Regions from separate parts of the Methyloceanibacter stevinii genome, predicted to be linked through region 1. Evidence: predicted binding sites of a transcription regulator. Region 1 holds the regulator's gene; each other region holds the start of a gene.
What was found. The regulator PhoB, encoded in region 1, activates phosphate uptake and scavenging genes when phosphate is short. The targets are predictions, from matches to a motif close to TGTCATNNANCTGTCAT.

Region 1 (10,367 bases):
CGCGATCCGTCGATTGTCGGCAAGACCGAGGATGTCTGGCTCCTTGCAAGCGACAATGCCGACGCTCTGCTGAAGGGCTCTATTGACCGCGAGACGCCGAGCGATCGCCGTGCGGTGAGCGATCAGCAGGTCGCCTGGATCGACCAGCTGGTCGACAACGGCGATATGAAGAAGCGCTTCAACACGGGCCTCTTCCTAAACGGCGCCTCGAGCAGCCCAGAGACCGCCGGTCTCGGTGTGGCGCTCATCGGCTCCTTCTTCATGATGCTTACGGTGGTCTTGCTGGCCGTACCCTTGGGCGTGTGCGCGGCGCTCTATCTCGAGGAGTATGCTCCCAAGGCAAGATCGCCGGACACGATCGAGGTGAACATCAACAACCTCGCGGCGGTGCCGTCCATCGTGTTCGGACTCCTTGGCCTCGCGGTCTTCATCAACTTCTTCGGACTGCCACGGTCGGCGTCCCTCGTCGGCGGTCTCGTGCTGACACTCATGACGCTCCCGACCATCATCATCACGACGCGAGCCGCCATCCGCGCGGTGCCGCCGTCGATCCGCGAGGCGGCTCTCGGCGTCGGAGCGTCCAAGATGCAGTTGATCGGACACCACGTCCTGCCGTTGTCCTTGCCGGGCATTCTGACCGGGACAATTATCGGTCTCGTGCAAGCGCTGGGTGAAACCGCCCCGCTCCTGATGATCGGCATGGTCGCCTTCGTGGTGGAATATCCGACGACTCCGCTCGAGCCCGCCACAGGCCTGCCGGTGCAGATCTATATGTGGGCATCGTCGGCGGAACGTGGTTTCGTGGAACGCACCGCCGGTGCGACCATGGTATTGCTGGCCTTCCTGATCGTGATGAACAGTTTGGCTGTGTATTTACGCAACAGGTTCGAACGCAAATGGTAAAGGGGACCGAAGCTATGGAGGCGAAGGTGGAAGACAGGCCTGCTACGACGGTCGAGCAGCCCGCCGAGCCGAAGGAGACGGGCGACGCCGCTTCTTCCGCACTTGGCGAGCTGAAGATGAAGGCGACGGACGTCAACCTGTGGTATGGCGACAAGCAGGCGCTGTTCGACGTCAACCTCGAGATCTTCAGTCAGTCGGTGACGGCCCTGATCGGTCCCTCCGGTTGCGGCAAATCCACGTTCCTGCGCTGCCTCAACCGCATGAACGATGTGATCGATATCTGTAAGGTAAAGGGTGATATTCGCCTCGACGGCGAAGACATCTATGCCCCCGAGGTCGATCCGGTGCAGCTTCGCGCCCGCGTCGGCATGGTGTTCCAGAAGCCGAACCCGTTCCCCAAGTCCATCTACGAGAACGTGGCCTACGCGCCGCGTTTGCACGGCCTTTGTGCCACCAAGGCTCAAATGGATGAGGTCGTCGAGACCAGCCTCATCAAGGCGGGCCTTTGGGAAGAAGTGAAGGATCGGCTCGATGCGCCGGGTACCGGCCTTTCGGGCGGTCAGCAGCAGCGTCTCTGCATCGCCCGGGCCATCTCGGTGAACCCGGAAGTCCTTTTGATGGACGAGCCTTGCTCTGCGCTCGATCCCATTGCGACGGCGACCATCGAAACACTCATGGATGAGCTCAAAGAGAATCTCTGCATCGCGATCGTGACCCACTCGATGCAGCAGGCCGCACGTGTGTCCCAGCGTACGGCGTTCTTCCATCTCGGCAAGCTCGTCGAGGTGAATGACACGTCGACGATCTTCACCAACCCGTCCGATCAGCGTACCCAAGACTACGTCACTGGTCGCTTCGGTTGATATCGGCGCTCAGGAGTCCCGCCCCCCATGGAACAACAGAACGAACATACAGTCCGGTCCTACGAGGAGGAACTATCGCTCCTCAACAACAAGATCGCCAAGATGGGCGGCCTTGCGGAGAAGGTTCTCGGACAATCCTTTGAGGCTCTGGATCGCCGCGATCCGGACCTTGCCGCCAACACGATCGGCGAGGACGAGGAGATCGATCAGCTTCAGCGCGAGATCGAAGAGCAGGCGGTCATCATGATCGCCCGGCGGCAGCCGATGGCCTACGATCTCCGCCAGATCATGGCAGCCTTGCGGATTTCAACGGATCTCGAGCGGATTGGCGACCTTGGCAAGAACATCGCCAAGCGCGCCGTCGCGGTCGTGACGGAGCAGCAGCCGAAGCAGTTGATGCTGGGCCTGAAGCACATGGGCGAGCTGTCGCTCAGCCAGCTCAAGGACGTGCTTGATGCTTTCATCGAGCGCGATGCCGAACGGGCGCTGAACGTCTGGTACAAGGACGAAGAGATCGACTCGATGTACAACTCGCTGTTCCGCGAGCTCCTCACCTACATGATGGAAGATCCGCGGAATATCGGCCTATGCACGCATCTGCTTTTCGGTGCGAAGAACATCGAACGGGTCGGCGACCATGCGACCAATATCGCCGAGACGGTATACTATCTCGTGCATGGCCGGCCGATCACGGATCAGCGTCCGAAAGGCGATACGACCAGTTCGACGGCCTATACGTCGTTGAGAAGCTCGTCCTTCTAACTGGGGGATGTCCGTGATGAACGCGGGAGCAAAGGTACTGGTTGTCGAGGATGAAGAGCCGCTGGCTCTTCTCCTTCGGTACAATCTGGAGGCCGAAGGCTTTGCCGTCGATGTGGTGCATCGCGGCGACGAGGCCGAAGTCGCAATTGCGGAAAATTCGCCGGACTTGATCGTGCTCGATTGGATGCTGCCGGGCCTGTCTGGGCTCGAGCTGTGCCGGCGGTTGCGTACGGGCAAGGAGTCGCGGACGATACCGATCATCCTGTTGACGGCGCGGAGCGAAGAGAACGACCGCATTCGGGGTTTGACGACGGGCGCGGACGACTACGTGGTGAAGCCCTTCTCCCTGCCCGAGCTGATGGCACGGGTGCGGGCAATTCTCCGCCGCACCAACCCGGAGCGCATCGCCTCCGTGCTGACGGTGGGAGATATCGAGCTCGATCGCGACTCCCATCGTGTCACGCGCAACGGCCGCCAGGTTCACCTCGGGCCGACGGAGTTCCGGCTCTTGGAGTTTCTGATGCAGAGCCCCGGCCGCGTCTTCAGCCGTGCACAGCTCCTCGATGGGGTCTGGGGGCGGAACGTCTATGTCGACGAACGCACGGTGGATGTGCATATCGGCCGTTTGCGCAAGGCCATGATGCGCGGCAGCGAACGCGACCCGGTTCGCACCGTGCGCGGCGCCGGCTACGCGTTTTCCGACAAGCTGGAAGAGACGGCCTAGGTCCGCTCGGGAAGTCAGCCAACCAAGAAAAAAGGCGCCGGTTCCCCGGCGCCTTCAATCGTATCTCAGACAGAGATTGCTCTCGGAAGAGTGATTCAGCCAGTGGCTGAGCGCTTCTCCCGCCGCCGCGCTTGAACCGGCTGAAACGCCATGCGGGCATGATGCTCGCAATAGGGCGAGGTGCCGGTCTTCTTGCGTCCACAAAAGTGAAACCCTTCTTCGGTCGGGTCGCCGATCGGCCATTTGCACATCGACTCCTTCAACGTGAGGATGGTGGCGCGCTCATGCAGCGGGATCACCAGTTCCTCGACGGGAGCCGGCGCCGGAGCCGCCTCGTATTCTTCTTCATAGGTCGGCTTCAGCGCGACGTTGCCGCGCGTGCCGAAAGTGATGGACGGCGCTCTGTTTTGCCGTGGCGCCTGGGTGCGTCTCGGCCGGGGAACGCTGGACCGGGAACTGGTCGCGCGTCCCGACAGTCCGAGCCGATGCACCTTGCCGATAACCGCGTTACGGGTCACTCCGCCTAAGCGTCCCGCAATCTGGCTCGCGCTCAGTCCTTCGGACCAAAGCTTCTTCAGCAGTTCAACTCTTTCGTCAGTCCAAGCCATAATTTCGGCCTCCTCAGTTTGGACTCAGATTCCACCCGTCGTTAGCGACGGCATTTTTTTTCGCAATACTCGGATTTACTGCTGAGAAATGATCGCTCGGGAGTCCACCATGCCTACGACATCTGGTAGCCGAACGATTATTACCCTACTAAGGCCGGTAGGAACCGACAAGCGTCCGCCACGCTTGTGTGCCTCGTTTTCCACCGGAACCATTGGATTCTGCCATCACTCCGCGCTGAGCACAAACCCGAGGCTGAATAGAAGCGTGGAGAACCGTTGGATAAGCGGGTCATAAGGACAGATTGACTCAAGTGTGGTGCAGACCTAACACTCTGACAAAGCTTGCTGCCGCCCGTTGGCGGCACTTTTGTTTCAAGAACACGGAAGTTTCATGTCGGCTCTCCTTCCGACCTATGCCCGCAGCGGATTGATCTTCGCGCGGGGCGAAGGTGCCTTTCTCTTTGACGAGAGCGGTGAGCGCTATCTCGACTTCTCGAGCGGGATCGCGGTGACCGCGCTCGGGCACGCGCACCCGCACCTGGTGGCCGCGCTGAACGAGCAGGCGCAGAAGGTCTGGCATGTCTCGAACCTGTACGGCATTCCCGGTCAGGAGAGGCTCGGCCAACGGCTTTGCGATGCAACTTTTGCCGACCGCGTGTTCTTCGCGAACTCCGGCGCCGAGGCCGTGGAGGCCTCGATCAAATGCGCCCGGCGCTATCATTTCGCCAACGGCGCGCCGGAACGCTACCGGTTGATCACCATCGAGGGCGCCTTTCATGGCCGGACGCTCGCGACCATCGCCGCCGGCGGCCAGGCCAAGCATTTGGAAGGCTTCGGGCCGCCCGTGGACGGGTTCGATCAGGTGGCGGGCTTCGACATCGACGTCATTGAGGACGCGATTTCGGAGGAGACCGCCGGCGTGCTTCTGGAGCCCATCATGGGCGAGGGCGGCATGCGCGACGTGCCGTATCGCTTCCTGCAGGACTTGCGCGCGCTGTGCGACGAGAAGGGGCTGCTGCTGATCCTCGACGAGGTGCAGTCGGGCGTCGGCCGCACCGGCCGCTTCTATGCGCATGAATGGGCGGAGATCACGCCGGACATCATGGCCTCCGCGAAAGGGCTCGGCGGCGGCTTCCCGGTCGGCGCCTGCCTCACCACGGAGGCTGTGGGCCAGGCCATGGTTCCCGGCACGCATGGGTCCACGTTCGGCGGCAATCCGCTGGCCATGGCCGTCGGCAACGCCGTGCTCGACGTCGTCCTGGAGCCGGGCTTTCTCGAACATGTCGCGCAAATGGGCTTAAGATTGAAGCAGCAGCTTGCCGGCCTTGCCGACGAGCACAGCGAGATCATCGCCGAAGTGCGGGGCCAGGGGCTCATGATGGGACTGCAATGCAAGCCCGAGAATACCAAGCTTGTCGCGGCCCTGCGCGAGCGGGGGATGCTGACCGTCCCGGCCGGTGACAATGTCGTGCGGTTGCTTCCGCCCCTGATCGTCGGCGAGGAGGAGATCGATCTCGCCAGCCGTACCATCGATGCCGCTTGCGTCGCCCTGAAAACGGGTGATGCGGTTTAGGCCCCTTCGTTTCAGCCTCCCCAATTTCAAGACAATCCATTCATGCCTTCGACGCCTTCCCATTTTCTCGATATCGACGCACTGGATACGCGGACTCTGCGCGCAATCCTCGATGCGGCCGCCGCCCTGAAGAAGGCGCGCAAAGTCCCGAAAGGCCTTGCCGTACCGGAAGGCGCCGTCCTGGCTATGATCTTCGAGAAGCCGTCCACGCGGACGCGCGTCTCGTTTGAGATGGCCATGCACCAGCTCGGCGGCGCAGCGGTCGTGCTGAACGCCCAGGACATGCAGCTCGGCCGCGGCGAGACGATCGGCGATACGGCGCGGGTGCTCTCGCGTTACGTGGATGCGATCATGCTGCGCACCGGTGCGCACCAGGGACTGCTGGACTTCGCCGAGTATTCCGACATTCCGGTCATCAATGCGCTCACGGCGAGGTCCCATCCCTGCCAGATCATGGCCGACGTCCTCACCTTCGAGGAGCACAAGGGGCCGATCAAGGGCCGCGTGGTTGCCTGGATCGGCGACGCGAACAACGTTGCGACCTCCTGGGTGCATGCTGCGGCGCGGTTCGGGTTCACCTTGCGTATCGCAGCCCCGGCGGATTTTGGCCCGGCCCCGGATCTTCTGGCTTGGGCCCGTGCCGAGGGCGCGCAGATCGAAGTTATCGAAGACGCGCGCGCGGCCGCCAAGGATGCTGACTGCATCGTGACCGACACCTGGGTCTCCATGGGCGACAAGGATGTCGAAGCACGCAAGAGCGCTCTCGAGCCCTTCCGGGTCGACGAGGCGCTGATGGCGCTCGCCAAGCCCGATGCGATCTTCATGCACTGCTTGCCCGCCCATCGGGGCGACGAGGTCACCGATGCGGTCATGGACGGACCGCAGTCGGTCGTTTGGGACGAAGCCGAAAACAGGCTGCATGCGCAAAAGGCCATCCTGGTCTGGTGCTTGAACAACGGCCGCCTGCCGGTGCGGGCGGCGGCAAAGAAGAGGTCCGCGCGCAAGGCCGCACCAGCCAAGCGAAAGGGTGCCAGCACAAAGAAAGCTGCGCCCAGGAAGGCTGCGTCCAAGAAAAGCGCTGCGAAGAAACTCGCCAAGAAACGGGCGGGTAAGCGCGGAGGCAAGCGGTGAGCGAAACCGCCTCCACCGAGGCCATCGAGTTCGCACTACCGGCGGACGACGTCTTGCTGCCGTTTCAGGCCGAGCAAGCGGACGTTCTTGGGCGTCTCGTCAAACTCGGATCTACCGTCGACACGATCCTGTCCCGGCACGACTATCCAGAACCCGTCTCGCGCCTGCTTGGCGAAGCCGTCGCGCTGACGGCGCTACTGGGAGCGTCGCTCAAGTCAGACGGCAAGCTGATCCTGCAGGCCTCCACCAACGGCGCCGTCGATCTGCTCGTCGCCGACTTCGTGGTTCCGGGCTCGATGCGAGCCTATGCCCGGTTCGACGAGAAGAAGCTCGCAGCTCTCGACCACAGCGACGACGCGGCTCTGCTGGGGACAGGCCACCTCGCCATGACCATCGATCGAGGTGTGGACGCCGAGCGCTATCAGGGTGTGGTGCCTCTCGAAGGCAGCAGCCTTGCCGAGGCCGCGGACACCTATTTCAAGCAATCCGAGCAACTGCCTAGCTTCCTGCGGCTGGCCGTTGCGCGACATTTCCAAGCCGGGGAGAACGGCGAGGGCGCCTGGACCTGGCGCGCCGGCGGACTGCTCGTCCAGAAGCTGACCCGCGAAGGCGGTATCATCAGCCCCAAGCGGTTCGAGGAAGATTGGACCCGGGCGAAATCGCTGGCCGAAACGGTCGAGGATCATGAGTTGCTCGATCCGACGCTGGCGCCCGAGCGGCTCCTGTTCCGTCTCTTCCACGAAGAACAGGTGCGCGTCTATCACGCCATCGAGCTGACGACCTATTGCAGCTGCTCGCGGGAGCGCGTCGGGGAAATGCTCCAGCGCTTCTCTGGTGAAGAGCTCTCGGACATGGTGGTCGACGGACAGCTATGGGTGAATTGCGAGTTCTGCAACGCGCACTACGATTTCGACCCGAAGGACTTCGCGCCGCTTAGGCGGCACGGCCCATCCCTTACGCGCTCATCCGCTCGGTCAACTTGGTGAGAAACGCGAGGCACGCCTCGATCTGCGACAGTGCGACGAACTCGTCCGCCGCGTGCGCCTGCTCGATACTTGCCGGGCCCGCACACGACCGCCGAACAGCCCGCGTCCTGGAAGAGCCCGGCCTCCGTGGCATAGGACACGCCGGAGGCCGGTTCGCGCCGGTCAGCATCATCGCCAAAGACACGGCCTCGGAATCTGGCCCCGCAGAGAAGGCCGGTACGGCCGTTTCGGTCTTGGTGTCGATGGAAGCATCCGGTGCGACGGCGCGCATGCCGGGCAGCAGCGTTTTCTCGGCGAAGTCCTCAAGCCGTGCGGGTGCGTCCTTGGCCTTGGTGCCGGGCAACCCGCGAAGCTGCCACAGGACATCGCAATTGCGCGGCACGATGTTCGGCGCCGTACCGCCGTCGACCATGGCCACCATTACCGTCGAGTAGGGCGGATCGAAATGCGGATCGTTCTCGGTACTCGCTACCTCGGCGGCCATGCGGTCGATTTCCTCGACGAGCTTGGAAGCAGCGGAGATCGCATTCACGCCGATTGCGGGCATGCTGGAATGCGCTTCCTTGCCAGTGACCGTCGTGCGGAAGACGTCGATGCATTTGTGTCCGTCGATGACCTGCATGCCGGAGGGTTCGCCAACGATCACGACACGCGGGCGCGGCAGATCCTGCTCCAGACGCGCGATCATCGGCCGGACCCCGACGCACCCCACCTCCTCGTCATAGGAGATGAGGATGTGGATGGGCTCCGTGAGCGGCGCCGCCTTGAACAGCGGCACGGAGGCGAGCACGCAGGCGATGAAGCCCTTCATGTCGCATGTGCCCCGGCCGTAGAGCTTGCCGCCGCGCTCGGTCAGTGTGAACGGGTCTGACGTCCAGGACTGCCCGGTCACCGGCACGCAGTCGCTATGGCCCGAGAGCCCGACGCCGCCATCGCCTTCGCCGATGGTGGCGAAGAGGCAAGCCTTCTTGCCGTCGCCGTCAGGCACCAAGGTCGAGGCGATGCCATGACCGTCCAGGTACTCCCGCACGAAGGCGATCAGATCGAGATTCGATTTCGCGCTCGTCGTATCGAAGGCGATGAGCTTTGCGAGAAGCCCTATTGCGTCCTGCGTGCTTGGCGGTGTTGGCATGCTGCTAAGTCAATGTTGCGAGAGCTTGATCGAGATCGGCTTCCAGATCGCCGGCGTCCTCGAGTCCGATGGAAATCCGGATCGTGTTGTCGAAGATGCCGAGGTCCGCGCGGGCCTCGGGGCTAAGGCGTTGATGCGTCGTGGTGGCCGGATGCGTGGCGAGGCTCTTGGCGTCACCGAGATTGTTGCTGATCTTGACGATATCGAGCGCGTTCAGCACGGCGAAAGCGTCTTCCTTCCGTGTTCCGACCTCAAGGGCTACGAGCGGCCCGCCGAACGCCATCTGCTTCTTGGCGATGTCGTGCTGCGGATGATCCGGGCGGCCAGGATAGTGAACCCGTGTGACACCGGGCCGGTCCGCCAGGAAATCGGCGATGCGGGCGGCGGACTCGCAGTGACGGGCCACGCGCAAGGGCAGCGTCTCCAGCCCCTTGAGCAGGACCCACGCCGTGAACGGGCTCAGCGAGGGGCCGGTGTGCTTGAGGAACGTATGCAAGGTCTCGTCGATGAACTCTTGGGGCCCCAAGACCACGCCGCCGAGGCACCGTCCTTGCCCGTCGATGTGCTTCGTCGCCGAGTAGACAACGATATCGGCACCGAGGGCCAGGGGCTTCTGGCCGAGCGGCGTCGCGAACACATTATCGACGATGGTCAGCGCACCGCACCCTTTGGCGATTTTGGCCACAGCCTCGATGTCGACCAGATCCAGGACCGGATTGGTTGGCGTCTCGAAGAAGAAGGCCTTGGTGTTGGGCCTGACAGCCGCCTCCCACGCGCCGAGATTGCCGCCGTCCACGAGGGTGGAGGCGATGCCGTAGCGCGGCAGCAGATCCTCGACGATGTAGAGGCAACTGCCGAATAGAGCGCGGCTGGCAACGACATGGTCGCCCGCCTTGAGTTGGCACAGGAGCGAGGCTGCGACCGCGGCCATGCCGCTCGATGTGCCGCGGGCGGCTTCCGCGCCTTCCAGAGCGCACATGCGCTCTTCGAACATGGAGACGGTCGGGTTCGCATAGCGGCTATAGACATAGCCGTCCGTGTCGCCCTTGAACCGGGACTCGGCCTCCTCGGCGCTTTCGTAGACATAGCCCGAGTTTAGAAAGATCGCTTCAGACGTCTCGCCGAATTGGCTGCGCAGCGTCCCCTCGTGCACCAACTGCGTGGCGGGGCTCCAACTCTCGCGGCTCTTGTTATTCCCGGCCATGACCAACACTCCTCATACGTTTTCGCAAGACGCGTTTCTGGCCGGCGGCATAAAAAAACCCGGATCTGGCAAGTGCCAAAAGCCGGGAAGCGTGTCGTCCGCGGCCCTTTTAGCGACTTGTTTTACGTGGCTGCAAGCCGGCCGGCCAAATCACCACAGGCAGATTAATGTCGCGTGGGGGGAGGGCCGTCAAGCAAAAGGGCGGCTTTACCCGTTGGTCGGCACCGAGACGCCGAGCCGGCGGGCCACCTCTCGCGCTGTCTGTTCCCGCCGCGCGGTCAGTTCGGCGGTCGCATTCCGGACGGCCGAAACGGCGGCTTCCGGTGCGGTATCGGGGCTGCCAGCATCGAAGGGCGGGTCCGGCGCATACTGCATGGCGAGCTGGATGGTTTTCGCGGCCTCGTCGCCCCGCAGCATCGCCGCCACGCGCAAGGCCCCGTCGATCCCCGACGTGACGCCGCCCGCGCAGACCAAACTGCCG
Region 2 (10,367 bases), on a different contig from region 1:
TGCCCGCGCCGATCTTCCCGACGAAGAAATGCAGGACGGCTCATTGTTCACAGTCATATCCAAGGACCTCGGGCCACCTATTCAAAGGCGGCCGAGACCTAAGTACGAACTATGGCCCGGCTGCGGCGCGGGGGCCGCACCGTCTCAGCGGACATTCGGCGGGCGATATTCGGGAAGTCCGGGGTCGTTGGCGCGATGGTCCTGGATGCGCTGCTTCGCCTCGGTGAGTTGTTCTCCGGACATCTGGGCGGCGACGTCATGCTGGTTCGTCAGTGCACGCTCGCGATGCCCGAACTCGGCAGCCTGATAGCCGTCGGCGGCCAGCCCGAACCAGGCGTAGGCGGCGACGACATCCTTCGGCACGCCGCGTCCGTGCTTGTAGAGGACCCCGAGATTGTTCTGCGCGAACGGGTGACCGAGCTCGGCGGCCTGCGCGTACCATTTCGCGGCTTCCGCATAGTCCTGCGGAACGCCCTGCCCCCGTTCGTGCATGTACCCGATCAGATATTGCGCATGCCTGTCGCCGTCTTCCGCAAACGGCGTCATGGCCTGCATGGCCTCCGGGTAGTCCCCTCGATAATAGGTGGCCATGGCGCGCTCGAGCGACTGCGCCGAGGCGCTGGCCGCCATTCCGAACATGGCGGCGCCGAGCACCGCGCCAACAAGACAAACCGATCTCAACATGGCTTGCTCCGGTGTTGATCTGCCCCCACCCTGATACGCACAGGCTCCGAACACGGATCAACGCAAACCCTCAAGCGAAGGCGACTTGCATCCAACTGTCATCTTTCTCGACGACAATCCGCCGGGCGTGTTTTCGAGCGCCTGACGGCCCAAGGACGACTTATGGAAAATGACAAGAAAAACAGAGACTTGAAGCTAGAGGCCTTTCTCGCCCGGGAAAGCGCACGACGCAAACGGGCCTCCTCCTTGAGCGAATCGTCCAAAGCCGTCGAAAAGGATCTGGAGCGCCTCGTCGAAGAGGAGCGGATTCGACGGATCGCCGAGGAAGACGAGCAGTCCAAGAAGCGATAGGGCAGCGCGAAACCTCGGACTCCGGGGCCTCTGCCCTTATTCTACATCCGTCATGAAGATTCGCCCCGAAGTCCCTTCGGACGAAGCGCGATCGATCACGTCGTGGATGGCGCCTTTGCGTCCAGTTCCCACGCCAATCATACCGAGGCGGCGATCGTGCGCGCGTTACGGGCCAGCGGAGACATGACACTCTCCCTGGTCGCCGAAATTGCCGGCACCGTCGTCGGCCATATCGCCTTTTTCGCCGGTCGCCATCGATGCGCGCATGGAGATTGGTTCGGCCTTGGGCCGCTCGCGGTTGATCCGGTTTATCAGGGTCAAGGCGCCGGCTCGGCGCTGGTCAGCCACGGCCTTGCCGATCTGCACACGAACGGCGCCGCCGGCTGTGTGGTGCTTGGCGATCCCCGCTTCTATGGCCGGTTCGGTTTCATGAGCGACGGCGCGCTGCGCTATGGCGATCTGCCGACGCGCTACATTCAGCGGATCGTTTTCGCTGGAGGCGCGCCGAGCGGCGAGATCCACTACGCGCCCGCGTTCGATCTGGCGGGGTAACGGCAACCCCTGCTGCTACCGCTGCGGAAAGTTCGGCCTGTCCACGTTGTAGTTGGCCGCCAGGTAATCGAGGATCACCGTGCGATCCTCATCGGATGGGGTCGGCATGCCCTGTTTTTCAATCATCACGTGATGGCCTTGTCCCAGTGCGCGCGTGACTTGCCCTGCTGCACGATGATCATCTCCGAATGACACGCCGTACACACCGCGTAGGTCGTTTCGACACCGGGCGCATCGACCATCAATCCGAAGTCCCGCTTCTTGTCGGCGTCCGAGGCCGCGGTTTCCGCCTCGGCAAGTTCCGGGTCCACGCCGATCGGCAGCGGGTTGGCGCTGTTCTGGTTGAGATAGGCGATCAGGTCGGCGCGGTCGGCGGCGTCCGTAACGCCGGGAACCATCATGCGGGTCCCGGAAATCGTGCCGGCGGGATCGGCAAGAAAGCTGTCGAGCCGTTCCAGTTCCCAGTTGCCGCCGAAATCCTTCAAGGCTCGCTGTAGGCGAAACCGTCTACGCTCGCCACAGGCCGGTTGATGACGCTCCACAGATTGGGCCCAATCTTCGTAGGGCCGCCCTCTTCGACCGTGTGGCAAGTCCCGCAACGCACGAAGATCTCTTTCCCCTTCGCTGGGTTCGCCTTGGCAAGACGGTCATCCAAGGTCTGGGCCTTCGAGCCGCCACTCCCCAGCCCTACGAACAGAACGCCCCAGCAGACGAGCGCAGCCAGAGCTCGGGATGGCGCCATCGGGCTAAGCGACATTGACGGCCACGCGGTGCATTGAATTGTTGAGGTAGCCTTTCGGATTCCATCCCACGGCGTAGGGCTGCGTGGCGCCCGCGCTATCAGTGGCGCGCGACCAGATCTCGTAATAACCCGCTTGCGGGAAGGTGACGGTCTTCTTCCAATTCTGCCAGGCGCCGAAATTGACCGGCGGGGCGAGATCCGTCGGCATCCAACTCGCGCCAAAGTCGATCGACACGTCCACCTTTTCGATGGTGCGATCGCCGGACCAGGCATGGCCGCGCACGTCGACGGCTTTACCCGAGACATCGGACTTGGTGGCGGGATTCGTGATGAGCGATTTGACGGGCATCCGCATGATGATGTCGAAATCCTCCTCGGGCACATCTTGACCGGGCGCCACGGGATAGCGCGGCACGCGGTAGGACGTGCCCCCCATCTTCGGCCCGTCGTGCACCACGTCGCGTAGCCAGATGCGGGTGAGCCATTTCTGCGAACACGAGCCCGGCCAGCCGGACACGACCAGACGCAAGGGACGCCCGTTCAGTACCGGAATTTCCGTATCGTTCATCTCGAAGGCGATGAGAACATCGTCCGCCATCGCCTTTTCGATTGTCAGCCCGCGGGAGATCGGCAGCCTTGCCGGATCCCCTGAAAGATGCGGATCGGCCCCTTCATGGGCCGTGTAGATGACGCCCTCCTTCACGCCGGCTTTCTTCAGCACGTCGCGCAGCCGCACGCCCGTGAAGTAAGCGCACCCCACCGCCCCGTACGTCCATTGGTTCCCGCCGGCCGGCGGGCTGAAGAAGAACCGGCCGTTGCCCCCGCACTCGATCACGAGCGCGAGCTTCACCACCTCGAATTGCTCCTTGAGGTCCGCGATCGTGAGCTTCAGGGGAGTGTCCACCAGACCGTCAATCGTGAGTTCCCAACCATTGGCGCTGGTGTCGGGCGGCACGTTCCCATTGTTCCGCACGAAGAAATGTTCGTTGGAGGTGATGGGCGAGTCCAGAAGATGGGGCGGGGTCTCGGCATTGATGGGCCGGTCGTTCAACAGGACGAGACCATCCTTGCCTTGCAGAACATCGGTGTCTGCCAAGGCTGCCGGAACAAACCCGGCTGGCATGTTTCGGTGGAAGGGGATCGCGGCGCCAAGCATGGCACCCATGGCCGCAAGTCCCGCGCCGCCTAGGAACCCGCGCCGGTCGGGATACGACTCACGGCCAAATACGGCGCGATCAGCCTGCTCAGGATCGCCTTCAAAGAAGGCGAACAAGTTCTTTGCTGCCGACTTTGTCATCATCGTTGCCCCTTTAGACAAAATCTAAACGTGGCACCGGCTCATGACAAATCGACGACGCAGAGGTTCTGCAGCGGAGGGACGACAACTGGAGCGGGAAACCCCTTCTCCGGGCCGGAATGCGCTACTGATCCGTACCGAGCGCTTGCAGCAGCGCATCCTTGAAACGATCGAAGTCCTCGATCTGCGGGAGGTGACCGAGCCCGTCGAGTTCGATCAGTTGAGCGTTCGGGATGCGTGACGCGGCTTCCTTGCCGAGCCGGTCGTAGCGGCCCAGTTCACGCGTGCGCCCGGCCGCTTGTTGGCCCTGTTCGGGCCCGTGCGGTCCCGTGTGCCGATGATCAGCGTGGTCGGAACCGCAAGCAGTTCGACATCATCGATTACGGGCTGGGTGAGGATCATGTCGTAAGTCAGCGCCGAGACATAGGCGAGCTGCTCGGAATCGGGCCCGTTGATCCAACCGCGCAACGGTATCGTCAGCGCGTCGTACGCATCGCTCCAGGCGCCGTCGTAATAGTTCTTGCGCTGGTACGCGACGATATCGGCACCGGTCAGGCCCTTCTCGCGCTCGAAAGCGGCGACGATGTCCGGATAGGTCGTGTAGTCGAGATAGTCCTCGAGCCCGATCGGATTGACGAGCACGAGGCGTTCCGTCCGCTCGGGATAAGCGAGTGCGAAACGCGCGGCGAGCATGCCGCCCATGGAATGGCCGACAATGACGGCCTTCTCAATTCCGAGATCGTCCATCAGAGCAGCGGTGTTCGCGGCAAGCTGATTGAAGCTGAATTGATAGGCTGTCGGCTTGGAGGATTTCCCGAAGCCGATCTGATCGGGCATCAGCACGCCGTAGCCGCGGGCCGCGAGAAACTCGGCCGTCCGGCCCCAGTAGGCCCCGTTGAAGTTCTTGCCGTGGAGCAAGACCACGGTCGGCGCATCCCCTTTCGCCGGCAGGTACATGTACGCCATTTCAAGGTCTTGGCGCTGGTTCTTCAGCGCCAGAGTCTGGACGTCGAAGGGATATGCGTAGCCGGACAGGCGCGCGCGAAGGCAGGCTCTGCCTCAACAACGGGCTCTTCGGCGTGCGCGGGCATTGACGCAAACCAGAGCGGGACGAGCGCCGCGAAAACCAATGAGATGAAATGGAAAGGTGCCACGCGGCGGGCGTCGCTAGGCGCGATCGCGCCAGTTGCGCGCAGGTCTGCCGGCGCGGCGAGGACCACCCACGAGCCATGAGACGTGCTTGTTCTCGTTGTCACCCTGCTCATCACGCTGCGTGTCGTGGCCGTTCGACCGCATCACAACTCGTTGCGGCTCGAAACGCTCCGGCGCAGGCTGGGGCCGAGAGACTTCCACCTTGGGCAGCGCAGGCGCCGGTGAGAACACCGGCGTCTCGACGGGCGACGCTTGAACGGGCTCTGACTCCGGCTCCGGTTCGGGCTCGACGTAAGCGGCCGGTTCCGGTTCAGGGGTCTCTTCCGGCTGGTACGCCTCTTCCGGTTCCGCTACCGCGCGGAACGACATGCGCGCCGGCTCGGCAGGCGCCTCGGCAGCGGGGGCCTCGTACGCCTCCTCCTCCACCGCGTCGCGCGCCGTCTCGATGTGGAGGATGCCTTGGCCGACGCTCCACAGTGCCGGACGCTGCAGTTCCTGGGGAAGAACTGTGCCGAGGTTTCCCTCGGCCTCGCCGATCTGATCAGTCGTCAAATCGCGGACGTCGGCAAGGCTGGCCCCGCTGAGATTGGCGGCTTTGAGAACGGCGCCGGACAAATTCGCCCCATCGAGATTCGCCCCTGCCAAGTCCGCGCCGGTCAGGTCGACGCCCTCGAGCCGCGCCCCGCGCAGGTCCGCATTCGTCAGGTCCGTGCCGCGCAGATCCGCCCCGGTCAGGGTGGCGAAATAGAGTGTCGCGTCGGCCAGTAGCGCCCTCGACAGATTGATCGGGCCGCCGTTCATCGGGCCCAACTGGCGGTCGCCGATGCTCAAGGCGATGCCCTCGAGGTCGGGCACGATCGACGGGTTCTCGGCACGCCACGCGTTCCAAACGCGGGGGCCGCGACGCAGAATCTCTATGTGCTCCGGAATTGTCATTTCGCGACTCTGCGTACTACGGGAAAGGCAATCGGCTCAACGCGATATTTTGTGCGGTGCGACTAAAAAATGCGCAGTGCAACCAATATGCGTGTCCGAATGGCGTACCGGGCGGATGTAACAGTTTCCTAGCAGCGCTCTGCTTGTCCACAATACCCACCGGGCTGAGGCCGATTGTACTGCCGATCGCCCTCGCCCGCCACCGCAACGGCGTGGCTTTGCGGCAACGCCGCGCCTCAAACGACGCCACGCGTCAGGCCTCCGGCGGCGGCTTCGGCGAGTCGTTCTCGCCCCCGATCGTCCGCCGCTTCTTGCTCGCCAGCACGTTGATGAACTCGACGCCTGCGGAAAACGCCATCGCGAAGTAGATGTAGCCGCGCGGAATGTGGAAGTGGAAGGCATCGGCCACGAGTGCGGCGCCGATGAGCAGCAGGAAGGACAAGGCCAGCATCTTGGTCGTCGGATGGCGCTCGATGAAAGCGGCCACCGGTCCCGAGGCGACATACATGACGGCGATGGCCACGACCACGGCCGCGACCATCACCTCGATATGGTCCGCCATGCCCACGGCCGTGATGATCGAATCCACCGAGAAGACGAGATCGATCACGGCGATCTGCACGACCGCCGCGGTCATCGAGGCCGCGATGGGTCCCGATCCGTTCTCGTCGCCGCTCCCCTCGATCCCTTCATGTATCTCGCGGGTACCCTTCACCAGGAGGAACAACCCGCCTGCGAGAAGGATGAGATCACGCCATGAAAAGTCGTACTCCCCCAACGTGAAGATCGGCGTGGTCATGTGAATGAACCAGGTGAGGAAGCCGAGCATGATGACGCGGAACACCAGCGCCAGCATCAGCCGATACGGCGTGCGGTGAGCTGTTGCTCCGGCGGGAGCCGCTGCACCATCACCGAGATGAACACGACATTGTCGATGCCGAGCACGATCTCCATCGCACTCAAGGCCAAGAAGCTCGCCCAGACATGCGGATCAGTGAGAAATTCGACAAGCGTCATGAAGGTCTGGCTTGCGTCGAGTCCGTTGCACCCCGGTCTCCTGAATAACTCAGATTACCGTAGTCGGTCTATCGCCCGTTTCGGGCGCCGGGCCTTGGGACTGCCTTGAACACGGCCGAACGAAAAAGGCCCGCCGGTCAAACCGGCGGGCCTGGCTCTATCAGCCTTTCCCCGAGTAAAAGGCCGCCGCCCGGGACAGGGGCGGCGGCAGTTTGGCGAAAGGGGATATCTTCGCGTTCAGGTGGTCTCGACCTACCAGTCGATCTGACCGCGCAGTCCGAAGCCGCTGATATCGGCACCGTCGTTCTCGTCGAACTCGCCACCGATGTCGGTGCCGATGACGTTGAACATCAGCCGCGTATAAGCGGTCGGGTACCAGTTCAGAGCGATGGTCCAGCCTTCTTCGTCACCGCACTTGTCGCAGTCATGACCGGCAGCGAGGAGAGCCGAAGCATCGGCACCCACGTCAACCTGCTGCCAGCGGCCTGCGATTTCCCAGGCGCCCCAGCCACCGTTCTTGATGTCGAACGGGTTGTTGGGCTTGACGCGGCCGAACTCGCCCTTGTCGGCTTCGTAGTTCCGCATATCGTCGGTCAGGAACATGCTGCCGAAGACGTACCAACCGTTGTAGTCGGGGTTGATGCTGCGGGGCGACATGCTCTTGTAGTACTGCGGCACGTCGGTCGACAGCTCGGCATATTCACCCTGTACCGAGAAGCGACGATACACGGCGGCACCTTCAAGACCCCAGTACTGGTCGGATTCGCCGAGCGGCTCAGTCTCGACGAACTTGTCCGCGAGATGGAGACCCGGACGGGCTTCGTAGTTGTAGAGAGCCGAAACGCCTTCCTCGGTGCCGTTGTTGCGGCTCCGGTAGCTGGCGCCCAAGTGGACGATCGCATCGTCGGTATTGACGGGCGCAACCGTACCGCGGACAGCCCAGATCGACGGGCCGTCGTCCCAAACACCGTCGTCGCCGATGTTCGGACCGTTGTAGCTCGTCTGGAACGACCAACCGAAGTCGTCGTCGCTACCGGCATGGAGGCCAACACCGAGAGCGCGAGGCTCAGCCTCGAAGGCCTCGATGAAGAAGGCCCGCTCCATGAAGGTGATGTAGCGCGAGCTGGTCATACCTTCGAGCGAGTTGGCGATCTTGAACTGACCGAACAGGATCTGGAGGTTGTTCCAGTCGCTGAAGCCAGCGTAGGCGATGTAGGCATCCTTGATGTCGACCTCGTTACCGGCGAAGTCGATTTCGAACTTGTACTTCCAGTCGTACCAGATCTTGCCTTCAACGCCGAGACGCGCGCGGCGCGCTTCCCAATCGTTGATGTCCGGATCACCGGTGATTGGCTCATCCTGGTCGATGGAGTTGTAATCGACCTGCAAACGGCCGCGAACCTTGAAGCTGAACTTGCCGTCCGCGCTGGAAATCTGCGGTGCGCCCTTCCACTTCACGACGGGCTGAGACTTCTTGTATTCCTCGAACTCCGCCCGGGTGATGTACTGCGCTTTGGCAACCGGCGCTGCCGAAGCAAGAATTGCAAACGCGCTGGCGCTCGCAAACAACGTAAGACCGACTTTCTTAAGTCCCCCGATCATGACCCCTCTCCACTCTGATAGAGTTAAATTTTCGATCTGGCCTCGTCACTAGGCTGAGGTGTCTTCGTCCCTCTTGAACCCAGCAATTCAGCAAGCCCGCGTCCTGCGAACCTCGGTTAACGTTCTATTTCCCGAGCCATGACGGGTGTGTGACACTCCGGCGACATCCAGGATTTCACTCAGGGCTGTTGCACATTGGCCACGGGGGTCTCTCGGGCCACAGAATAGCAGCTTCCGACCCTCTGAACGGGAGCGCCTTAACACGCTGTTTTAGATTGTGTTTTTATGTTCCGGGCGATGTGCCGCGGCGGCCGGTCGCAGGCCTCGTCAAGTCCACGATGTCAGTGATCTTTCTGCCCTGTTGCGGTGCAATAGCCCTTCGGCGCCGGGGAAATGGGCCCGCCGATGCCAGATCGGGAAAATCTTGTCCGTGGACAAGGACTTAGGTGGCTCTTCAGGATGTGGAATCGCAACTTCGCGATTCCGGCGCCGTGACCTCCCTCCGGGAGGGCGCCAGAGGTGCTCTGGCATCGGCGACACTGTGATGTTGATCCGTGCGTTCCGGCCCCCGCTGCGTTATCAGGAAACAGGAAGGATTGACGATGAGTGCGCAGACGCCGGATACGCCGATGTTCGATGTAGTCGTGGTCGGAGCCGGCCCCGCAGGCATCGCGACCGCCCTAGCGCTCCACCACGTGGGCGCGACAGTGGCCCTTGCCGGCCCGCCGCCCCCGGCGACTGCCCCGGCCAGACCCGAGACCCGCACGGCGGCCTTGCTGACGAGTTCGGTCGACTTCCTGAGACGTCTCGGCGTGTGGGAGCGATTGGCGCCGGATGCCGCGCCGCTCACGGCCATCCGGATCGTCGATGCCTCCCGGAGCTTGCTTCGTTCGCCCGATATCGCCTTCGAAGCCCGGGAACTGGGCCTCGACAGCTTCGGCTTCAACATTGCGAACGCCGCCTTGAACACGGTCCTCTACGAGCGCGCGCGCGCTGTCCTGCCCCGTCTCGCGCCCGAGCCCGTCGAAACGATAGACCTCGGCCCCGATGGGGCCACGCTGACGTTCCAGTCCGGAGAGCAGCTCTCGTGCCGTCTCATCGCGGGGGCCGACGGACGCCGTTCGATCTGCCGTGAGGCGGCGCAGATCGAGACGCGGGACGTGCGCTATGAGCAGGCGGCCATCGCCTCCGGCTTTCGCCACAGCCTGCCCCATCGGGGGGTCGCGACCGAGCTCCATAGGGAGGGCGGCTCGGTGACGAGCGTGCCGACACCCGATCAACACACGTCGAGCCTCGTTTGGGTGACCAGCAGGAAGGAAGCCGAAGAGTTGATGGCTCTCGATGAGGCAAGCTTCGCAGGCCGCCTGCAAGAACGCTTCGACGAGACACTCGGCGTCATCTCGGACGTCGGGCCGCGCGCCAGCTTTCCCGTCGCGGGGCTCACCGCCAAGCAAATGGCGGCGAACCGTACCGCGCTCGTGGGAGAAGCTGCTCATATCATGGCGCCGATCGGCGCTCAGGGGCTCAATCTCGGCCTCGGGATGCGGCGGCCCTGGCAGATTGTGTCGCCGATGCCTTGCGCCATGACCGCGATCCTGGCGGGGCCCGGTCCTCACCCAATACGCCAAGGCCGCCAGCTCGATGTGTTGTCGCGTACTGTCGGGGTCGATCTCTTGGGGCGCTCCCTGCTGACCAAACTCCTGCCCGTGCAACTGGCGCGCAGCGCGGTTCTGACCGGGCTCAACGCCTTCGCCCCCCTGAAGCGGATGGTGATGCAGGCCGGACTGGCACCGCCCGCCGATCTGCCCCGTCTCATGCGCCCCGTCGACAGTCTGCCTGCTTGACGTCGGTTCGCAGAGTCTTCAAGACGTTGCGCTTCTCGACGCCGCCCCGAAACCATCCCGGCGCTTCTCGCATCAATCGAAAGACTGAAGGCTGACACTTGGCCAACTCACTCGACACCTCCTTCACAACCGACCTCAAATATCGGCTTGAGTACGCGGGCCTCCGTTTCTTGATCGGCCTCGTCCGCCT
Region 3 (10,367 bases), on a different contig from region 1:
AGAAACATCCACACCGGCACGAACACGAGGAACATGTTGTACCAATCGATGCCAGCCCAAAGATATTGGATCGGCACGGCGAGATAGGCGAACAGCAGCAGCCCGCGATCGATCCGTCGCGTTGGGATGAGCGACAGATATTCCTTCAAAGCGAGATAGGAGATGATCGCGAGGAACACGATCGCGACGATCTGGTTCGCGGCGATCGCGAAGGTGAAGGCCCCGATCATCCACCACCACGAGGCCGTGCGGTCGATCAGCTCCCGGTAGTCGCCCGAACCGCGCGCAGAGAGCACGAGCACGATTCCCGTCGCAACCACCAACACCGCCCAAACCGCAAGAGTCGCCACAACCACATGCTGCGGCAAATCGAAGGTAGTGCCGAGCCACTGAATCATTGCGCGGCCTCCGCGAGGGCCCGGCGCGCGCGATTCCACACGGTGAGAATAGCGAGCGCCAACATCGCGGCGAGAACGAGCGTCGTCCACAGGCCGGGCGTCAGGCCGATCCCCAGCAACACCGCCAGCGCACCGAAAGCGAAGGCCCGGTCGCTCTTGCCGAACGGCCCGTCGTAGCGCCGCGAGGCCCCGATCATAGGCCCCAAGACGCCGACCATCTCCGCGATGACGCTCACAATGACCACAAGCACCACGAGGGGCGCGTTCACCCCGGCGATCAAGGCGAAAGGCAGATACAGGGCCGCGTCCGACACCACGTCTGAGAGTTCGTTGAATAGAGCGCCCACAGGGGTCTTCTGGCCGTGCTCCTTCGCCATGATCCCGTCGATCGCGTTGAGCGCCATGCGGACGAACAAGGTGATCGGCAGCAGAAGAAGCGGCCAGCGCGCGTCGGGCCACAGTGCAATCGCCGCGCCTTGGGCCACACTGAGGATAAGCGCGGCAAGCGTCACGCCGTTGGCGGTCGCTCCGATATGCACGAGACGGCCGGCGATCGGCCGGAGCAGTGCCTGAAATCTCGGCTTCAGATCGTAGATCGTGGCCAATTCGGTCGAACGCCTCCCGCGCTATCAGCGAATCCAGTCGATGGCAGTATAGATCAGCGCGGCGATGCTCGCGGCGCATGGCACCGTGACGGCCCATGTCGCTACGATCCCGATGACGTGCGAGCGGCGCACAAGCTTGCGCCGGCGCATCTCGTCCGGCGTCGCAGGCAGAGCGGACGCCGAGCGGCGTCCCTTTTTCGTGAGGATGTAATAGCGCCGGCGGCGGCTATAGCGCGCCGCGTATTCCCGGAAGAATCCGATGCCGAACACGGCGCCGACGACGGTCTGCGTCGTCGAAACAGGCATCCCGAGTTCGGAGGCGACAAGGACCGTGAGAGCGGCTGCGAGCGCCACGCAAAAAGCCCGCATCGGGTTCATTCGTGTGATTTGCTCGCCCACCACTCGGACGATTCTCGGCCCGAACAGGAACAGGCCGAGACTGATGCCGACCGCACCGATAAGCATGACCCAGAGCGGAACCCCAGCGAGGCCCAAGAGTTCCGGCCGGCCGGCGTTCTCCAGCACGGCGGCGAGCGGCGCCACGGCATTTGCCACATCGTTCGAGCCATGCGCGAAGGAGAGGAGACAGGCCGCGAAGATAAGCGGTGGACGGAACATCTGCCGGACGTTCTGATTGCGGTTCTCCATACCCTCGGACTGTGCATACACCCAGGGCCCCGCGAGCAGATAGACAAGCCCGAAAACCGGCACACTCACAAACAGGACCACGTGGTGCCCCAAGCCCCAGACGTCACCGAAGACGTTTAGCGAGATGAAGGCAAAAAACACCGCCGCCATGAGCGCGACGAGAACGGGCACCCATCGGCGTACCGCCGCGATCTTGTCGGGCTTGTAGATCATGTTGATCTCGATGAAGGCGACGAGACAGGCCGCGATGACGGCGCCCGCAAGCGGCGACAGCATCCAAGCGGCAAAAACCTCAGCCACCACCCGCCAGTCGATCGCGGTCGATCCGAGCCCGATAAGCCCCGCACCGAGAACACCGCCGACGATCGCGTGGGTCGTCGAGATGGGCGCGCCCACATAGGTGGCGAGGTGAACCCACAAGGCCGCGGCCAGCATGGCCGACATCATGACCCAGACGAAGACGTCCGTGTTCGGCAGAAGTGCCGGATCGATCAAACCTTCAGATATCGTCTCGACCACGTCGCCGCCGGCAATCAGCGCGCCGGCGCATTCGAAGATGGCCGCAAGCGCGAGCGCCCCCGTCATGGTGAGTGCGCGGGCGCCCACCGCGGGGCCGACATTGTTCGCAACGTCGTTGGCGCCGATCGTCAGCGCCAGATAGCCGCCGATCACGGCGGCGAGAACCAGCACCAGTCCCGTTTGACCGGTCACGGCGTGACTGTCCGCGAGGAGACCGGCCGCCAGCAGGAAGGCGAAAGTCGCAGCGAGAGCGATGTAGTTGCGGGAGGCCGCGCGCGTCGCCTCCTCGAGCCGCTCGATCTTGCGAAGGTCTTTGTCCAGCGGCGTGCCGGGCTCAAGCGCGCGGCGACGGAACGAGGCGGCGCCAACGCGCAACCGGACGACCCGGTCCGCACGTTTTCTCTTAGCGCCGTTTCCCTTTTCCGCCATGCACCCCTACCCCCGGCTTGGCCAATCCATCCATCTGGGCATTCGAGCACACGGACTCAATGGCCTCGCGGCGCGCCGCGAGGCGAAATCCCCTGCCGTTTCGGTTACCTACGCGGCCTTGAGATGGAAAACGCTGCGCAACAATGACGCCAGTTCGCGTCCGCGACAAGTGATGCCGCTTCATCTGGCGAGGCCCAACGAACCTTACGGGAATTCTTCTCCTGCCAGTCTGCCTCGTGCGTCTTGACGCTCAGCCGGTATACGTCGACGACGCATTTCGCCCAGGAATAGAAATGCAGCCGCTTGGTGTAGGTGTACGAACCGATCGGCGTCTTATCGATCTTGCCGGTGACACCCGCCTCCTCGGCAGCTTCGGTGGCGGCCAGTTCACTGTCGGGCACGCCCTGCTTCGGCCATCCTCGTGGAATGGTCCAACGGCCGCGGCCACGCGTGGTGATGAGAAGCACCCGCGGACCATCCGGGGTCTCCACAACAGGCAACGCCGCGATTTGTTTCAATGGCTCGCTCATCCGTCCTCGTCTACTTGGGACGCAACCAACAACGCCTCGACCTGGGGCAAGATCTTGTCAACGATGACGGTGACACCCTTTCCGTTCGGGTGAATTCCGTCCTTCTGCATCAAGTCCGCGTTGAGCGCGGCCCCTTCGAGAAAGAAGGGATACAGGGGTACATTATACCGCTCGGCCAGGGTCGGATAAATCGCACCAAAGGCGGTTACGTACTCTTTCCCCAGATTCCGCGGCGCTTCCATACCTGCCAACAAAACAGGCAACTTCTTTTCCTGAAGCTTCTCTAGGATCTCCGCCAGCGCCGCCTTGGTGGCATCGGGTGGTAGCCCCTGGAGGGCATCGTTGCCGCCCAGCTCGACAATGACGGCGTCCGTATCGTCGTCCAGAGCCCAGTCGAGCCGCCGCAGCGCCTGTGTCGTGTCACCGGACACGCCAGCATTCACCACGCGAACATTGTGGCTGCGCTTTCGCAACGCTGTTTCGAGTTGCGATGGGAACGCTTGATCGTTCGGAAGGCCGTAGCCCGACGTCAGGCTGTCTCCGAAAGCCACGATCACGGTCTCGTCTTGATCCGCCTGCACGTTGGCGGCAAGGCAAACCATGCCGATCCACCCCGCCGCGAGGAACGCAGCGAGAGGGCGAAAACGAACTTTTGCGCGTTTCATCATTTCGACCTGTTTGGCCCTACTCTATGCCGCTACGGTACGGGCTCGCATTATCGCGCCCGCATTCTCTCAGACGCAATGACACCCCGAGACCCTTTCCGACCATGGACCAGACCCTGAGACAGCCCCACGCGATAGAGCTTGAAGACGTTCATGTCACGCTTCCATCGCGCGCGGGCGCCGTGGCGATCCTGCGCGGCATCGATCTAGATGTCTCGTTGGGCGAGGCTGTGGCGGTCATCGGCCCGAGCGGCTCGGGCAAGTCCACGCTCCTGATGGTCACGGCCGGCCTCGAACGAGCCACATCCGGACGCGTGACCGTGGCCGGCACGGACCTCGGCACGCTCGACGAAGATGGATTGGCCCGCCTGCGCGCCAATAAGATCGGGATCGTGTTTCAGTCCTTCCATCTCGTGCCCACGATGACCGCGATCGAGAATGTTGCGCTCCCCATGGAGTTCCTCGGTAAGGACGATGCGATGGATGCCGCCCGCGAGGCGCTCGAAGAAGTCGGGCTCTCCCATCGGACAACGCATTTCCCGGGTCAACTATCCGGCGGCGAGCAGCAGCGGGTTGCCATCGCGCGGGCGCTGTCCACGCGGCCGACCCTCATCCTCGCCGACGAACCCACCGGCAATCTGGACCTTGCGACCGGCGCCTCGATGGATCTGCTCTTCACGCTGAAAGAGCGGACGGGCGCCACGCTGCTGCTCATCACCCACGACCGCGAGCTCGCCACGCGCTGCGACCGCATCGTGAGCGTGGCCGATGGACGGATCGTGGACGACGGCGCGTCCGTGAGCGCAAGCGTATCGTGACGGCGCAAGCAACACTCGCCGACATGCCGTCGTCCTCCGGCAACCGGTCACTGGCGTTGACGATCGCTTTGCGTGAATTGCGCGCAGGCGCGGGCGGTCTCGCCGTATTCGTCCTGTGCATTGCGCTCGGCGTCGCGGCCGTCGCGGCGATCGGATCGCTGGCTGCCTCCTTCGACAAGGCGCTCGCCAATCAGGGGCGCCTGCTGATCGGTGGCGATCTGTCTTTCGAGGTCGTCCATCGCCAGGCAACGGCGGAAGAGTCAGCCGCGCTCCACGACCTCGGACAGATTTCCCAATCGGCGAGCTTCCGCGCCATGGCGCGCGGCCTGGACGCCAAGAGCGCGCTGATCGAGGTGAAGGCCGTCGACGGCGCCTACCCGCTCTATGGAGAGGTGAGCGTGATCGAGCCGGAAGCTCTCGGCCCCGCCTGGCGGGAACCGGGCACCGTGCTGGTGGAGCCGATCCTGCTGGAACGTCTCGGACTGAAGATCGGCGACACGCTGAAGATCGGCGAGGCCACGACGAAAATCGCCGGCACGCTCGGCCAGCAGCCCGACCGGCTCGCCGACCGCCTGTCCTACGGCCCCAAGGTTCTGATGTCGCGCGACACGCTGGACGAGACCGGGCTCGTGCAACCCGGCAGTCTCATTCGCTGGACCTATCGCGTAAAGCTGCCGAACGACGCGGGCACGGACCGCAAGAACCTGGATACGGTGCGCAAGGCCATGGAAGCGGCGTTTCCGCAAAGCGGCTTTGCCATCCGCGACTGGACGGACCCGGCACCGTCACTCCGGCGCGACGCCAAACGCTTCACCCAGTTCATCAATTTCGTCGGACTGACCGCCCTGCTCCTCGGCGGCATTGGCGTCGGCAACGCGATCCAGAGCTACATGGCGAAGAAACGCGACGTCATCGCCACGTTCAAATGTCTCGGGGCCACAAGCGGCCTCGTGCTCAAGGTTTATCTGATTCAAGCGGTGATGCTGGCAGGGCTCGGGATCGTCATCGGCCTGGCGCTCGGCGCGTTCGCGCCGGTTGCGATCGCGACGCTCTACGAAGACGCCCTGCCGCTGCCGCTTGCGGTCGAGCCTCATCCGATTCCGCTCATCGTCGCCGCGCTCGCGGGCCTCCTGACCATGGTCCTGTTCGTGCTGTGGCCCCTGGGCCGTGCCAGTCTTATTTCGCCGGCAAGGCTCATGCGGTCCGGACTCACGGACGAGCGGACACGCTCCGCGACGCCGTTCGCGATCGGCTCGGCCGCGGCCGGGCTCGCGCTGTTCGTGCTGGCGATCGCCTCGAGCGAAGAACGCCTCGTCACGGCGGCGATCTCCCTTGGCATCCTCGTGGCGTTCGGACTGCTGCTCGGCTTCGGAATTCTGGTGCAACGCTATGCGGCCAAGCACCGCCGCACGAAGCACCCGTCGGTTGCGCTGGCCTGGGCCAGCATCGGTGCGCCGGGGTCGCTCGCCCGCGCCATCGCCGTTTCGCTGGGCCTCGGACTCGGGCTCCTGATCGCCGTGGCCTTGATCCATGGTTCGCTGCTCACCGAGATCGAAAGTCATGTCGAGGTCGACGCCCCCGCCTATTACTTCCTCGATGTGGAGCCGGACGATCTCGCGGCGTTCGAAAAAACGGCCAAGACCATCCAGCCCGACGCCAAGATGGACAACGCGCCCATGCTGCGCGGGCGCATCGTCGAGCTCAAAGGCGTGCCTGTCCACGAAGCCGAGGTCTCGCCCGATACACGCTGGGTCATCTCCGGCGACCGCGGCCTGACCTACACGGACAGCGTGCCCGGTGCATCCGAGATCGAGGAAGGCGAGTGGTGGCCCAAGGACTATGACGGACCGCCGCTCGTGTCCTTCGACGGCGAGCTCGCGCGCGGCCTCGGGCTCGAACTCGGAGACATGGTCACCGTCAACATTCTAGGCCGCAACGTGGAAGCCAAGATCGCCTCCATGCGCAAGATCGACTGGGAATCGCTCGCCATCAATTTCGTCATGGTGTTCTCGCCGAACACGCTGCAAGGCGCGCCGCACCGGCTGGTCACCACGCTCGAATTGCCGAAGGGCTCGGCACCGGAAACAGAAGCAAAGATCATCCAGGGCTTGGCCGATCGCTTCCCGCTCGTGACGGCCATCAAGATCGGCGACATCGTCGACGCGGCGAAGTCGATGCTGGCTAAGCTCATGGCCGCGATCAGCGCAACGGCGGGCTTCACCTTGCTGATCGGCGCCGCAGTGCTCGCGGGCGCCGTATCCGCCGGCCAGCAGCGCCGGACCTATCTCGCCGTGCTGTACAAGACGCTCGGCGCCACGCGCCGGCAGATTCTGGGCGCCGAACTCATCGAGTTCGGCCTGCTCGGATTGGCGACCGCCGTTCTCGCCGTGATTATCGCCACGGTGACGGCCTGGGCGCTGTGCACCTTCGCATTCGACATCACCTTCGTCTTCGATCCGTGGGCAGCCCTTGGAACCATCGGGCTCGCGCTTGCCTTGGTCTTGTCGGTGGGGGCGATCACGACCTGGCGCGTACTTTCGGTCAAGGCGGCGCCTTATCTGCGGGCGGAGTAGAACGGCGACGCGATCGGAAACCGGCGGGAAACCGATAGAAGTTTCCGATTGCCGGGTCACGATCCCATCATCTTGCGGAAATAGCCTGAAACCCCCATATTTCACGCAAATGCGGCGTTGGCCGCGACGAAGTACGACCAACGAAACAACGGAACAAAGGACCCAATTTCATGGCGGAACTCGACAGACGTTATGAGCAGACGGTCGGACGCGCCGATGCGGGCGTGATCGACCAGGGGCTGCGCGCCTACATGCTCCGCGTCTACAACTACATGGCCTCCGGCGTGGCAATCACCGGCGTGGTCGCTTATGCGGTCTACGCGATGTCGGTGGTGACGGGCGCGGACGGCTCCATCACGGGGCTCACCTCGTTCGGCAACCTCATGTTTGCCAGCGCCTTCAAGTGGGTCGTGATCTTCGCGCCGCTGGCGATGGTGTTCTTCCTATCGTTCAAGATCCAGACCCTAAGTGTCGGCACGGCTCAAATGCTGTTCTGGCTCTTCGCAGCGCTCATGGGCGCTTCGATCTCGTCGATCTTCCTCGTCTATGCGGGCGAGAGCATCGCTCGGGTGTTCTTCATCACGGCCGCCGCCTTCGGCGCGCTGTCCATGTGGGGCTACACCACGAAGAAGGACATTTCCGGCTGGGGCTCATTCCTCTTCATGGGCCTGATCGGCATCATCATCGCCTCGCTCGTGAACCTGTTTATCGGTTCGACGGCGCTGCAATTCGCAGTGTCCGTGATCGGTGTGCTGGTGTTTGCCGGCCTCACCGCCTACGACACGCAGCAGATCAAGGAGATGTACAGCGTCCAGGATGACGGGACCGTCGCCGGCAAGAAGGCTGTGATGGGCGCCCTTCGGCTCTATCTGGACTTCATCAACCTGTTCTTGATGCTGCTGCAGCTCTTCGGGTCGAGCCGCAACTAGATCTCAGCGGCCCTATTTCAGGCTGCACAAATGCAGAGAAACGAAGCCCCGGCGACACCGCCGGGGCTTTTTTCGTTGCAAAATCAGGGGTTGCACGATTGCGCCGCCACAGACGGCCGAAGTCTTGAAAAACCGCCAATCGTCGCCAGATTCTGAATTCGCGCCGGGCATCCCTCCCCGTCGCGAGGTTCCCCCCGTACGGAACCGGAGAAGCCCCGAGTCCCCCCCGTCTCCGGGGCTTCTCTACTGTCCGCTGATAGAGATTAGGCGGCTGGACCGTCAGGCCTTCACCACCCGCAAACCCTTGTCCAGAGCCCGCAAAACGCGGCTCAGATCGTGGCCGCGCTTGAGGATCAGCCCGGTGGCCGCCACCACGCTATAGGCACCCTGGCGGCGTGCCAGTTTGGGGGTCTTTTCGATACGGTAGAGCGGCATTTCCGAGGAGCGCCGGAAGATCGAGAAAACGGCTTTCTCCCTGAGCATGTCGATGGCGTAGTCGCGCCACTCGCCGCTCGCCACCATTCTTCCATAGACACTGAGAATTTGGCTGAGTTCCGCACGATCGAAGGCAATACCTTCGCGCCGCGCCGCCACCTCTGCTCCGTATGATTCGCCGCCGGCCACACGTGCCAGCGGCAAGACTATCGGCTCCGTTTCGCTCAACACGCGCCTCCTGTGACGGAACCGTCATGATGACCGTGCGGCAGGTGAATATCAAGCGACTCCCGCGCCACAGGAGCAGCCGCAGTGCTTGTAACAAAACGTAACAGAAATCACAGTTCCGCCCCGTTTCAGTCAACGGCACGCCCCAGAAATCCTTAGGATATCGAGAGTTGCCTTATGGCCCGGTCCTAGTCGAGGGATCTCGGAATATCAGCCCCCCAGCCCCCCGGGGTCTTTCGCGGGGGCCGGGCCGTTGTTTTCAGTGGCACTACTGTAGCCGGACGCTTGATTTCGGAGTCCGGGACACTTGAACCTGTAGCACGTTCAAAAGGCAACCTAGCCCCGGCCGGTGATGATCAACTCGCCGGCCGGGTGGCCCCCTCCCCCCTGGATTGAATAGTTGACCGTCACGGGCGTTTTCCGGGCCCACGAGAAGGCGTCGCGGATCTCCGGCACGTCGTTTATCGACAGGATGAAGCGTCCTCGAAGGGCCTTCAAACGGTCGCTGAGGGCCTCGAATTCGGCCCGCTCGAATAGCCCCCTCCCGTAGATATGCTCCGTGCCCCAATAGGGCGGGTCGAGATAGAACAGCGTCCCCTTGCGGTCGTAGCGATCGAGCACCTCGGCCCAGCCCAGACACTCGATAATCACGCCCGACAGGCGCTCGTGCAGCTCTTCCAGGACCGGACCCAACTTGGTCACGTCGAACGTGCCCGGCCGGCCGACGGAGACTCCGAAATTCTGCTTGTCGACCTTCCCGCCATAGGCCGTGCGCTGCAGGTAGAGAAAACGCGCCGCCCGCTGCAGGTCGGTCAGCGTCGTCGGGTCCGTGCGCGACAGCCGTTCGAACTCGCGCCGGCTGGTGAGCTGGTAGCGCAGCATGTCCATGAACGGCACGTAGTGCCGCTGGAGGATGCGGAACAGGTTCGCGACCTCGCCATTGGCGTCGTTGATGACCTCGCACTTCGCCGCCTGGCTACGCCGAAAGAAGATGCCCCCCATACCCACGAAGGGCTCCACATAGGTCTCGTGTGGCGTCCGCTCGATCATGGCCACGAGGCGCCCTGCCAGGTTCCTTTTGCCGCCCGTATAGGGCGCTGCCGGCGTCGCCGGCTTAACGTTACGCATCACTCAGGCTTTCCCTCGCGCGCGCCCGAGTCAGCATCGTCCCGCCGCCGAAAGGCGGTGGCGGGAAGCGTTGTGTCATGCTGCGCTTGGCGGGGTGTTATCTTGGCGGATGCCCCCGCTGCCGGGCTTGCCCGGCCCCGTCTCCCCTACGCCGGCACGCTGGGCCAGCGCCAATCCTCGTCGAAGTCGTCCGGAATCGGGTCCATGTCCTTCAGGTCCCGAGCGGCAATGATGACCTCCGAGGCCCAAGGCATGACGCGCTGTGCGAACAGCGCGAAGGCTTCTGCGGCCGTCAGCCCCACCTTGGCGTTGTCCATGGCAATGCCCTCGAAGGTCGGCAGCGGCGACACCCCCATGGCAATCGAAATACCCGCGTTCGACCCAATGGCGTTCCACTTGGCGATGCTCTTGTCGTCGCAGGCCCAGGACTTCCCCGTGACCGGATCAGCGAAGCCCTCGTTC

Region 2: a site for PhoB is predicted at 8,472-8,488, ahead of AUC70_RS14285 (OprO/OprP family phosphate-selective porin). Genes of this name have one in related genera too.
Region 3: a site for PhoB is predicted at 8,789-8,805, ahead of AUC70_RS14865 (DUF2794 domain-containing protein). Genes of this name have one in related genera too.

What each region holds. Positions count from the first base shown of each region.
Region 1 is NZ_LPWE01000001.1:87,993-98,359, reverse strand. It holds gene pstA (phosphate ABC transporter permease PstA) at 1-903, shown strand, start outside; gene pstB (phosphate ABC transporter ATP-binding protein PstB) at 1,020-1,766, shown strand; gene phoU (phosphate signaling complex protein PhoU) at 1,794-2,528, shown strand; gene phoB (phosphate regulon transcriptional regulator PhoB) at 2,545-3,252, shown strand; gene AUC70_RS00500 (GcrA family cell cycle regulator) at 3,348-3,860, opposite strand; gene AUC70_RS00495 (aspartate aminotransferase family protein) at 4,252-5,433, shown strand; partial or broken gene argF (ornithine carbamoyltransferase) at 5,476-6,387, shown strand; gene AUC70_RS00485 (Hsp33 family molecular chaperone) at 6,561-7,550, shown strand; gene argE (acetylornithine deacetylase) at 7,519-8,682, opposite strand; gene metZ (O-succinylhomoserine sulfhydrylase) at 8,687-9,886, opposite strand; SAM riboswitch at 9,975-10,053, opposite strand; gene AUC70_RS00470 (DJ-1/PfpI family protein) at 10,094-10,367, opposite strand, start outside.
Region 2 is NZ_LPWE01000013.1:455,863-466,229, reverse strand. It holds gene AUC70_RS14330 (tetratricopeptide repeat protein) at 145-684, opposite strand; gene AUC70_RS14320 (GNAT family N-acetyltransferase) at 1,138-1,587, shown strand; gene AUC70_RS14315 (c-type cytochrome) at 1,713-2,072, opposite strand; gene AUC70_RS17625 (c-type cytochrome) at 2,069-2,344, opposite strand; gene AUC70_RS14305 (sulfite oxidase) at 2,334-3,629, opposite strand; gene AUC70_RS17620 (hypothetical protein) at 3,670-3,867, shown strand; gene AUC70_RS14300 (alpha/beta fold hydrolase) at 3,843-4,592, opposite strand; gene AUC70_RS18455 (pentapeptide repeat-containing protein) at 4,794-5,714, opposite strand; partial or broken gene AUC70_RS14290 (TerC family protein) at 5,968-6,731, opposite strand; gene AUC70_RS14285 (OprO/OprP family phosphate-selective porin) at 6,984-8,333, opposite strand; gene AUC70_RS14280 (FAD-dependent monooxygenase) at 8,936-10,177, shown strand; gene AUC70_RS14275 (lysophospholipid acyltransferase family protein) at 10,276-10,367, shown strand, end outside.
Region 3 is NZ_LPWE01000014.1:32,670-43,036, forward strand. It holds gene AUC70_RS14825 (phosphatidate cytidylyltransferase) at 1-398, opposite strand, end outside; gene AUC70_RS14830 (CDP-alcohol phosphatidyltransferase family protein) at 395-1,003, opposite strand; gene AUC70_RS14835 (inorganic phosphate transporter) at 1,028-2,599, opposite strand; gene AUC70_RS14840 (NUDIX hydrolase) at 2,704-3,129, opposite strand; gene AUC70_RS14845 (arylesterase) at 3,126-3,794, opposite strand; gene AUC70_RS14850 (ABC transporter ATP-binding protein) at 3,899-4,612, shown strand; gene AUC70_RS14855 (ABC transporter permease) at 4,609-7,185, shown strand; gene AUC70_RS14860 (Bax inhibitor-1/YccA family protein) at 7,356-8,114, shown strand; gene AUC70_RS14865 (DUF2794 domain-containing protein) at 8,394-8,777, opposite strand; gene AUC70_RS14870 (DNA adenine methylase) at 9,114-9,905, opposite strand; gene AUC70_RS14875 (DUF4376 domain-containing protein) at 10,052-10,367, opposite strand, start outside.